2 regions of the Hwanghaeella sp. 1Z406 genome follow, and region 1 is predicted to be linked to the other one. Evidence: riboswitches for the same ligand, from Rfam matches in the RefSeq annotation. Region 1 holds a riboswitch; the other holds the start of a gene.
What was found. A riboswitch is a leader RNA that binds a small molecule or an ion and turns the genes downstream of it on or off. The one in region 1 is predicted to bind cobalamin.
Positions count from the first base shown of each region.

Region 2: it holds a riboswitch for cobalamin, as region 1 does, so the genes downstream of both, ACOSDR_RS02310 (hypothetical protein) here and ACOSDR_RS05665 (CbtB domain-containing protein) in region 1, are expected to answer to the same signal.

Region 1 is NZ_JBLZHU010000002.1:265,971-270,389, forward strand. It holds gene ACOSDR_RS05655 (stimulus-sensing domain-containing protein) at 1-1,118, shown strand, start outside; gene ACOSDR_RS05660 (SCO family protein) at 1,226-1,882, shown strand; cobalamin riboswitch at 1,968-2,191, shown strand; gene ACOSDR_RS05665 (CbtB domain-containing protein) at 2,227-2,418, shown strand; gene ACOSDR_RS05670 (CbtA family protein) at 2,545-3,315, shown strand; gene ACOSDR_RS05675 (DMT family transporter) at 3,774-4,419, opposite strand, start outside.
Region 2 is NZ_JBLZHU010000001.1:514,290-518,708, forward strand. It holds gene ACOSDR_RS02300 (hypothetical protein) at 1-1,064, shown strand, start outside; gene ACOSDR_RS02305 (tellurite resistance TerB family protein) at 1,069-1,494, opposite strand; cobalamin riboswitch at 1,621-1,848, shown strand; gene ACOSDR_RS02310 (hypothetical protein) at 1,884-2,237, shown strand; yybP-ykoY riboswitch at 2,275-2,438, shown strand; gene ACOSDR_RS02315 (TMEM165/GDT1 family protein) at 2,456-2,737, shown strand; gene hutG (N-formylglutamate deformylase) at 2,760-3,554, opposite strand; gene ACOSDR_RS02325 (dienelactone hydrolase family protein) at 4,343-4,419, opposite strand, start outside.

The DNA of each region.
Region 1 (4,419 bases):
TGGGCTATGTCCGGCAGGATGCAAATCGCGAATTGGTGCTGTCGGTCGCCTTGCCGGTAGCGCGCTATGTTCATGTGTTTGGCAGTTTGATGCTGTCGCGGGATGGCGCGCGAATCGATTCCGCCATGCGCGATGTGCGATTGACCGTGCTGGCGGTTTTTGCCGGGGCGCTTGTCATAACGACATTGCTGTCCCTGTATTTTGCCGGAACCATTGCCCGTCCCCTGCATCGACTGGCAGAGGCGGCAGAAAAGGTCCGCCATTCGGTTGGCCGGGATGCCATGGCAATTCCGGATCTGACGGGGCGTCATGATGAAATTGGTGATCTGTCGGGCGTCTTGCGGGAAATGACAGATGCTTTGACCAGCCGTATCACCGCCATCGAACGGTTTGCCGCAGATGTCAGTCACGAGATCAAGAATCCCCTGACCTCCTTGAAAAGCGCGATTGAAACCGTTCAACGGGTAAAGAATCCAGACCATCAGCGCGAATTGCTGCGTATTGTGAAAGAGGATGTTGAGCGGCTGGACCGTTTGATCACGGATATCTCAGATTCCTCACGCCTGGATGCGGAACTGGGCCGTATTCAGACGGAAGAGGTTGATATTGCAGAAATGCTGGACATGCTTGTCAGCGTTCATCGCACAGCGCGGGGCGAGTCACATCGCCGCGACGAGACAGAGCGCGAATCCGAGCCGAAAGCCGAAACCGGGCCGGTGCTGTCATTCATTCGCCGGAATAATGGCCCGTTCAGTGTCGCAGGTATGGAAAGCCGATTGGTTCAGGTCTTCCAGAACATCATTTCCAATGCGGAGAGCTTCAGCCCGGATGGTGGTAAGATTGAGTTATCTGTGATGCGTGACGATAACTGGATTGTCGCCATGTGCGAGGATGAGGGGCCGGGCCTGCCCGCAGGCAAACTGGATGCGATATTCAACCGATTTTATACAGAGCGCCCGGAGCATGAGAAGTTTGGCGGGCATTCCGGTTTGGGTCTGTCGATCTGTAAGCAGATTGTAGAGGCCCATGGCGGTGCAATTCACGCAGAAAATCGCACGGGTTCTAAGGGGACACCATCGGGTGCGCGCTTTGTCGTTCGCTTGCCAGCCGCATCGTAACATCCCTTCCTTTAGGATGCGCGACGATTTGGCGTCTTGAGGCGCGGCGGGCCGATCCCTTAATGTCTGGACCTTAAATTGAAAGATGTAACAAAAGCGATGGGTACATGAATCGCAAAGCTCTCCCCATAATTGGTGTAATGTTGGCAGCCATGGCCGCGATCGGCCTGGCGGCTCTGGTCGCCTGGAATCAATTGGCTGGAACCGGTCATGAACAAGGCGTCAGTCGTTCCGGTGAAGCACTGGTTGCGCCTGGCATCACTGTTGGCGGCAGCTTTGAACTGATCAATCAGGATGGTCAGACGGTCACGCAAGACAGTTTTCCGGGACAGTATCAGTTGATTTATTTCGGCTATAGCAGTTGCCCGGATGTGTGCCCGACGGAATTGTCCAGCATGGCAGCAGCCCTTGATATCGTTGCGGAAAATAAGCCCGATCTGGCCAAACAAGTAACGCCGGTTTTTATTACCATCGATCCGGCGCGTGATACGCCTGAAATGATGAAAGACTACGTCACCGCGTTTCACCCCCGTATGGTGGGCCTGACCGGATCTGATGCGGCAATTGCCGATATTGCCCGAAAATTTCGCGTTTTCTATTCTAAGGGCACCCAGATTGAGGGTGGATTTTACCTGATGAACCATTCCGGATATGTCTATTTCATGGCGCCGGACGGATCCTTCGTCACCATGTTCCATGGCGGAACGGCCCCTGAAACAATGGCGGAGGCGATCACCCGCTATGTTTCAGGCAAGGACGGTTAGAACACATTTTAGAATATCCACAGCGCCAAAAAGGATACTGGGTGTCGCGTTCACGCTTGACGATGCTGTCGTGTCCGCGATACAGCTTAATGGAATGTGGATCGGTGCTCCTTTAAGGGCCTTAAGGTCTTGGAGCGAAGAGGGAACACAGGAAGGGTCTACCCATCAGGGGACCTGCGCCTGGGCCGCCCCCGCGACCGTGAGCGGTGAGTATTTTTCGATTTTGCCACTGAGGTTCGATGCCTTGGGAAGGCGGAAAGATACGAGGATCCGTGAGCCGGGAGACCTGCCGAGCGACCACACGATCTCAAGAAACCGTCGGGTGTGACGGGGGGAGAAAAGTGATGAAGACGCGTAACACGACCACCACTGCCGATCAGGCCTATCTCGCAAATCGGACACAGACTCTGGCTGCTGCGCTTGCCGCTGCTGTATTCGGGTCATTTCTGTTCCTGGCGATTGGTTTTGCCCATTCCGCAACGGTCCATAATGCGACCCATGATGCCCGGCACGCATTCGCGCTGCCCTGCCACTAATCGCTATGGAATGATTGGGGTCCGGGTCGGGCGTTTGTCTGACGCGGTGACCCGTCTCTGTTCAATCCAGTCTTATTGACCTGACCGTGGCACGATACCGTGCCGCGCAAGAATGGGATATTGTCCATGTTTAGAAAACTCTTCGGGGCGGCCTTTGCCGCCGGTATTATCGCGGGTCTGTTGATCACCGGCATTCAACAAGTCACCACCACACCGCTGATCCTGCATGCGGAAGAATATGAAAATGGCGGGCATGATCATGCCGCCGCCGTTCAGTCGGATTATGTGATTATTCAGACCAAACTGTTTTCAACCCGCCCGTCTGCCGGGTCAGAGACGCTGTTCCTGGCCCACAGCAACAGTGGGACAGAAGGTCATGATCATGACGACGAGGCATGGGCACCAGAGGATGGCCTGGAACGGACCGTCTTTACATTGGGTGCAAATATTACGATGGGAATCGCCTTTGCCCTGATGCTGACGGCCGCCTTTGCTGTGCATGGCGGGGAAATGTCGGGCCGTCGCGGCGTCCTGTGGGCGATGGGCGGTTTTGCCATGTTCACATTGGGCCCGAATTTGGGATTGCCGCCAGAGGTCCCGGGCAGCATGGCCGCTGAACTGGGGGCCCGCCAGATGTGGTGGCTGGGCTGTGCTGCGGCGACCGGGATTGGCCTGTGCCTGATGGTATTCGGGCGCAAGATTGGTTTTGTTGTGCTGGGCATATTGATCCTGATTGCACCGCATGTCATTGGCGCGCCGCATCCAGAGGAAATCGGGGGTGGGGTGCCGCCGGAACTGGCAGGTCATTTTGCCGCCGCTTCCATCGTGGTTGCGGCCGTTTTCTGGGCCATGCTGGGCTGGCTCAGCGGCACGTTCTACAAGCGGTTTGAGGCTTAAAGCAAACCCCGAGCAGACGAAAGTCTGCGACGACGCGTTTGCTATAAAAACAAGAAGCCAGCGCATTTTGTGTGCGCTCATGCGGACGCATGATGCGCTGGCGCAAACCCCGAGCAGACGAAAGTCTGCGACGACGCGTTTGCTATAAAAACAAGAAGCCAGCGCATTTTGTGTGCGCTCATGCGGACGCATGATGCGCTGGCGCAAACCCCGAGCAGACGAAAGTCTGCGACGACGCGTTTGCTATAAAAGCAAGAAGCCGGCGCATTTTGTGTGCGCTCATGCGAACGCATGATGCGCTGTCGCAAACCCCGAGCAGACGAAAGTCTGCGACGACGCGTTTGCTATAAAAATAAGAAGCCAGTGCATTTTGTGTGCGCTCATGCGGACGCATGATGCGCTGGCGCAAACCCCGAGCAGACGAAAGTCTGCGACGACGCGTTTGCGTAAAATGATGTCTAAAGCAGGTTCTGTTCAGCGGGGTCTATCTGTTTGTTCAGGCGGTTTTCGCGCCAGGCAATGAAGATCCCGCTGGCAGTGACCATGCCACAGCCGATCCAGGTGGTCAGGGTCGGGAAATCCTGAAAAACGTAATAGCCCACAATGGTTGATGTCACCATTTCCAGATAGGGCATTGGGGCCATGGCAGATGCTTCCAGCCGATCTGCCGCCCAGACGATCAGCCCATGGCCCAGCGTCAGGATCGCCCCCATAATGCCGATCATGCCCCATTGGCGGGGTGTGAAGGGCTGATAGACGGGGATCACCACCACAGACATCACCAGAACGCCGATGAACCCCATCCACATCATTGTGACCATCGGGGGATTCTGCCCAGCGATTTTGCGCGTCACCAGCAGATAACCGGCAAAGCAGGCAGCCGTCGCCAGCGCATACAGGGATCCGGTTTGAAATGAGTCCGCGCCGGGCCGCACGATCAGCAGCATGCCCAGAAAGCCAACCACCACGCCGGACCATCGCCAGATCCCGACACGTTCTTTCAGCACCAGTCCAGACAGGGCGGTGACCAATAGGGGCGCAACAAACAGGGTGGCCGTCATGGTCGGCAGGGGGATGGTCAGCAGCCCGGTGAAGAAGAACATT
Region 2 (4,419 bases), on a different contig from region 1:
TTGAAGATCAATCCGCCCGGTTCCGCGCGATCACATATCTGGTGGCGCGGGAAACAGAGATTGGACGCCTGAAAGATGCCTTCGAAACCGCATTCAAGATCACCGAGGATGTGCCCCGCGCTGAGGCCCTTCTGGGAATGGGGCGCGTTTTGATCGATCAGGGTAAATTGCCCGAAGCTTTGGTGCTGAAAGATTATATTCCCTATATCGGGATGCGGGCCCAGATCATGGCCGCAGTGGCATTGGGGCGGGGGCTGGAGAATGACCCGGAAGGGGCCAGCGCATTATTGGCTGAATCGCTTGATCCGACTGGTTTCCCGACCTTACCTGAATATGTCCCGGATGCCCTGGATGCCGTTCTCAGTGCCCAGATCAAGGTTGGGCTGGAAAGCGCGGATCAGGCGATTTTCAGCCGTGCCCGGGATTTATCAGAGGTCTTGGAGACGGATCTGGCAAAGGTGCGTGCCCTGGTCCAGGTCGCAATCGCAGAAGCAAGACGCGGCCGTATTGAAGACGCCCAGAAAACCATCAGTGCAGCCTATCGCATTGCCTTTGAGAATAAGGGCGATCAGGGGTTCAATTCTGCCCTGCTGGCAATTTCTCTGGCACAATTGGCGGCGGGGGATCTCTTGGGGGCCTATGACACGGCGGCGCGCATCCCGGAACCGCAATCGGGTGTGGTTCTGCCGCGTACACCAGATGGCGGGTTTGACGTCCCTAGGTATCAGGCCTTGATCCGTGTGGCGGCGGCGGCTGGTCGATTGGGTGATCCAAATTTTGGCCAGGAAGTCACGGATAAGATTGGGGTTGATCCAGCCAAAGCGGTGGGCCTTGCCGCTGTTGCGATCGCGATGTCGAATCAATCGGCAGATCTGATTGATGTCATCAATGACATTCGGGATGGGGCGCTGTTATCCCCAAATTACGAGTCTCTGGCGCAGGAACAGCCTGCTGCAGCGGCGCCAACCGGCGCACAGATACCCGAGAGTGCGCCTGCTGTGTCACAGGAGCAACCCATGGAACAGGCGCCGACTTTGGCGCCCCTGCCTGAAGCCGGTAACTAGCCGCTTATTCGAAGTCGCTGAGAGTGAGGCCCAATGCCTCGCAGATAATTTCGCACTGGGCGCGTTCGCTGGGCAGCAGCACGCCGTCGACCTGACCGACCGCCAGCGCCACCTTAACCAATAGTACGGCATCGCCCGCATCGCTGCGGCAGTCGGCGATTGGTTTTAGGGCATCTTCGCGCCCCTGAGCGGGATCAGCCTTGATTGCTTCTATCGTTTCATTGAACAGATCAATCGCTTCGTGCACATCAAAAATGCTCAGTCGGTCAATCGCATCGATAATTTGATCCAGTCGACCCCGTTCAGAAAGGGAGACCTCTCCGTCCGCAATCGCCACCAAGGCACAGGTTGCCATGCACGCTTCCAGGAATGGGCGATGCTTATGGCGTTCATATCGCTCTGCCAATGATTGGCGTAATCCGTCCAGCATTCTACCCCCCTATAATAGGTCCCGATCGCAACGCTAGTTTGACCGCGCTTATACCCCTTGGTCAAGTGACGGTAGCAGGGTGAAGCCTGTCGCTTTTTCTCTAGTCGTTGTTTAAATTTCAGGTAATCTGTTTGAATATTGAGCGGTTCCCATTAGGGGATCAAAAGGGAATTCGGTGCGGTGGATGTCTGGATCATGATTGATCTTGATGCTGCCAAAGCCGAAGCTGCCCCCGCAACTGTAAGCGGCGAGCCGATCGCCCATTCATGCCACTGACAATTTTTTGTCGGGAAGGCAGGGTGGTTCGGCATTGACCCGCAAGCCAGGAGACCTGCCGCTCTTCACATTAAACCCAAACGACCGGGCGGGGTGCCCCGGAGGAGGTTACGATGAGTGGACTGGCATATCCTGATTATGCGGCGTTAGAACATTTCACCTCGACGGGTCAGTCGACAGACTTTCAAAAAATAACAAAGTTAGACCCTCAAAATTGTCTGTCCGGATTGTTTCAATGTGGCACACCCCTTCCGGTTGGGGCTGCAGAAGATGCGGTGCTATCCTGGTTGATTACGCTGCCTGATGCCATGGATCCAGCACGGGCGGCGGCGATTCTTGGACGAATGCCGCTCTTTGCGCAGGCGGATCAGGGGGAAACCGGCCGACTTGCCACGCTATTGCGGGAAATTGCCCAATATCCTGCGGAAAGACTGGCATCCGGTCGACGACGCCGCCCCCGTAACTAAAGGCTATTGACGATCCGGTTCCGGCTGGGTATCCTCTACGCACTCCGTAGGGGAGTAGCCGCCCTTCTTATAGGGGCCTGTGTCAACATACTTGGCAACTGCCATGGCACAGGCGGCCAGTCACGGTTTGGCAAGACCTATGGCGATTCTGATCGGGTTCGGAGGGACCGGCCGTTCGGAGTCGTCATCTTGTCGCCGGTCCCCTTTTGGAGTGTTTCATGCAGCCTTTTATTGCCATTTTTATCACTGTTTTCCTTGCGGAACTGGGAGATAAGACCCAGTTGGCGACGGTTCTGTTCGCCACGGATAAGGCGATGACACCTTTTGGTGTTTTCTGTGCCGCCGCCGCTGCGTTGGTCTTATCAACCGCTCTGGCGGTGTTTCTGGGCACCGTTGCAGAACGCACATTGACCATGATCCCCTTGAAACTGATCGCGGGCTGCGGATTCGTAATCATGGGGCTGTGGAGTATCTATGATCACTTTCAGGGATCCTGGTGATTCCAGATATGCGCGCACCACACTAGGCTGGTTTCCAGGTCAGGCAGGTTTCCAACATGCGTTGCAAATGGGCGCGCACCTTGTTGGCCCTATCGTCCAGGTAGGGCCAGGGCGCGCTTTCCTGCATATAGGTGATCTGGCTCAATTCCAACTGGATTGCATGAACATGATCCCGGGGAATGCCATAATTGCGCGTAATGTATCCGCCCTTGAACCGGCCATTCAGCACGGCAGTGAAACCTGTGGCGGCTTGTGCCTGTGCCAGCACGGCCTGGGCCAGATCTGGCGCGCAACTTTTGTCCATATTGGTGCCCAGATTAAAATCGGGCAGCTGTCCCTCAAAGAATCGAGGGACGCGCGACGCAATAGAATGCGCGTCCCACAAGACGGCGTGACCATGCTCCTGCTTGATGCGGTCCAGTTCTTTCGCAAGGGCCGTGTGATAGGGCATCCAATACCCATCGATCCGCCCCATGACTTCGGCCATATCAGGATCAATATCATCCTGATAAATCGCATCGCCTGAGAAAGTATCAACCGGAACCAACCCTGTTGTCGCCTTTCCCGGATACAGATTTTCATCATCGGGGGGTCGATTAAGATCAATGACGTACCGCGAATATTCCGCGACAAGCACAGAGGCCCCCATGTCGGCGGCAAAATCATACAGCCGATCCACATGCCAGTCGGTATCTGGCAGCGGCTTGGCCGCATCCGTCAGTCGATTCGAGATATCTTTGGGTACAGCTGTTCCTGAGTGGGGAACACTGACGAGAAGCGGCGCTGTGCCACTGTGAAGGCGATAGCTTGATGACATTTCGGGAGATTACTTGAATTATTCGTTAAATCAATGTCCTAACGTCGTGTTTTTTCGACTCTCAGTAGTATTGTGTTTCGCTGATATCGCACGCGACCCCCAACACCCATGACTGCCGCCCTGGACCCCGGATCGGTGTCCGGGATGACGATGTTGACGCCAAAGACACCCTCACCCTGAGGAGCGTAGCGTCTCGAAGGGGGAGCCCTCTGTAAGCACCGAACTTACAGCCCCTCCTTCGAGACGGCGCTGCCGCGCCTCCTCAGGATGAGAATGAGACGATTGGTGGGATTGTCAGTTCCCTGCTGATATCCAGAGCCACAGGCACCAATCGCGCCAGCCGCCCTGGACCCCGGATCGGTGTCCGGGGTGACGATGTTGACGCCAAAGGCACCCTCACCCTGAGGAGCGTAGCGTCTCGAAGGGGGAGCCCTCTGTAAGCACCGAACTTACAGCCCCTCCTTCGAGACGGCGCTGCCGCGCCTCCTCAGGATGAGAATGAGACGATTGGTGGGATTGTCAGTTCCCTGCTGATATCCAGAGCCACAGGCACCAATCGCGCCAGCCGCCCTGGACCCCGGATCGTTGTCCGGGGTGACGATGTTGACGCCAAAGGCACCCTCACCCAGAGGAGCGTAGCGTCTCGAAGGGGGAGGGTGGTGTTGAAGGTCAGACGTGGAAAGTTATAGGGCACCAGTTCCTCTACGCCCTCTGCGGTTAACCTTTGCCCACTCCTCATACCCGCGGAGGCGGGTGGGGTGCTGTCACCTGATACCGTTTGTGGTGCGTCACAGAACCTTGTTTAGAAAACTGATTGTGCGTTCCCAGCTTACATCGGCTGCATTGCGATTGAACACCTCGCGGG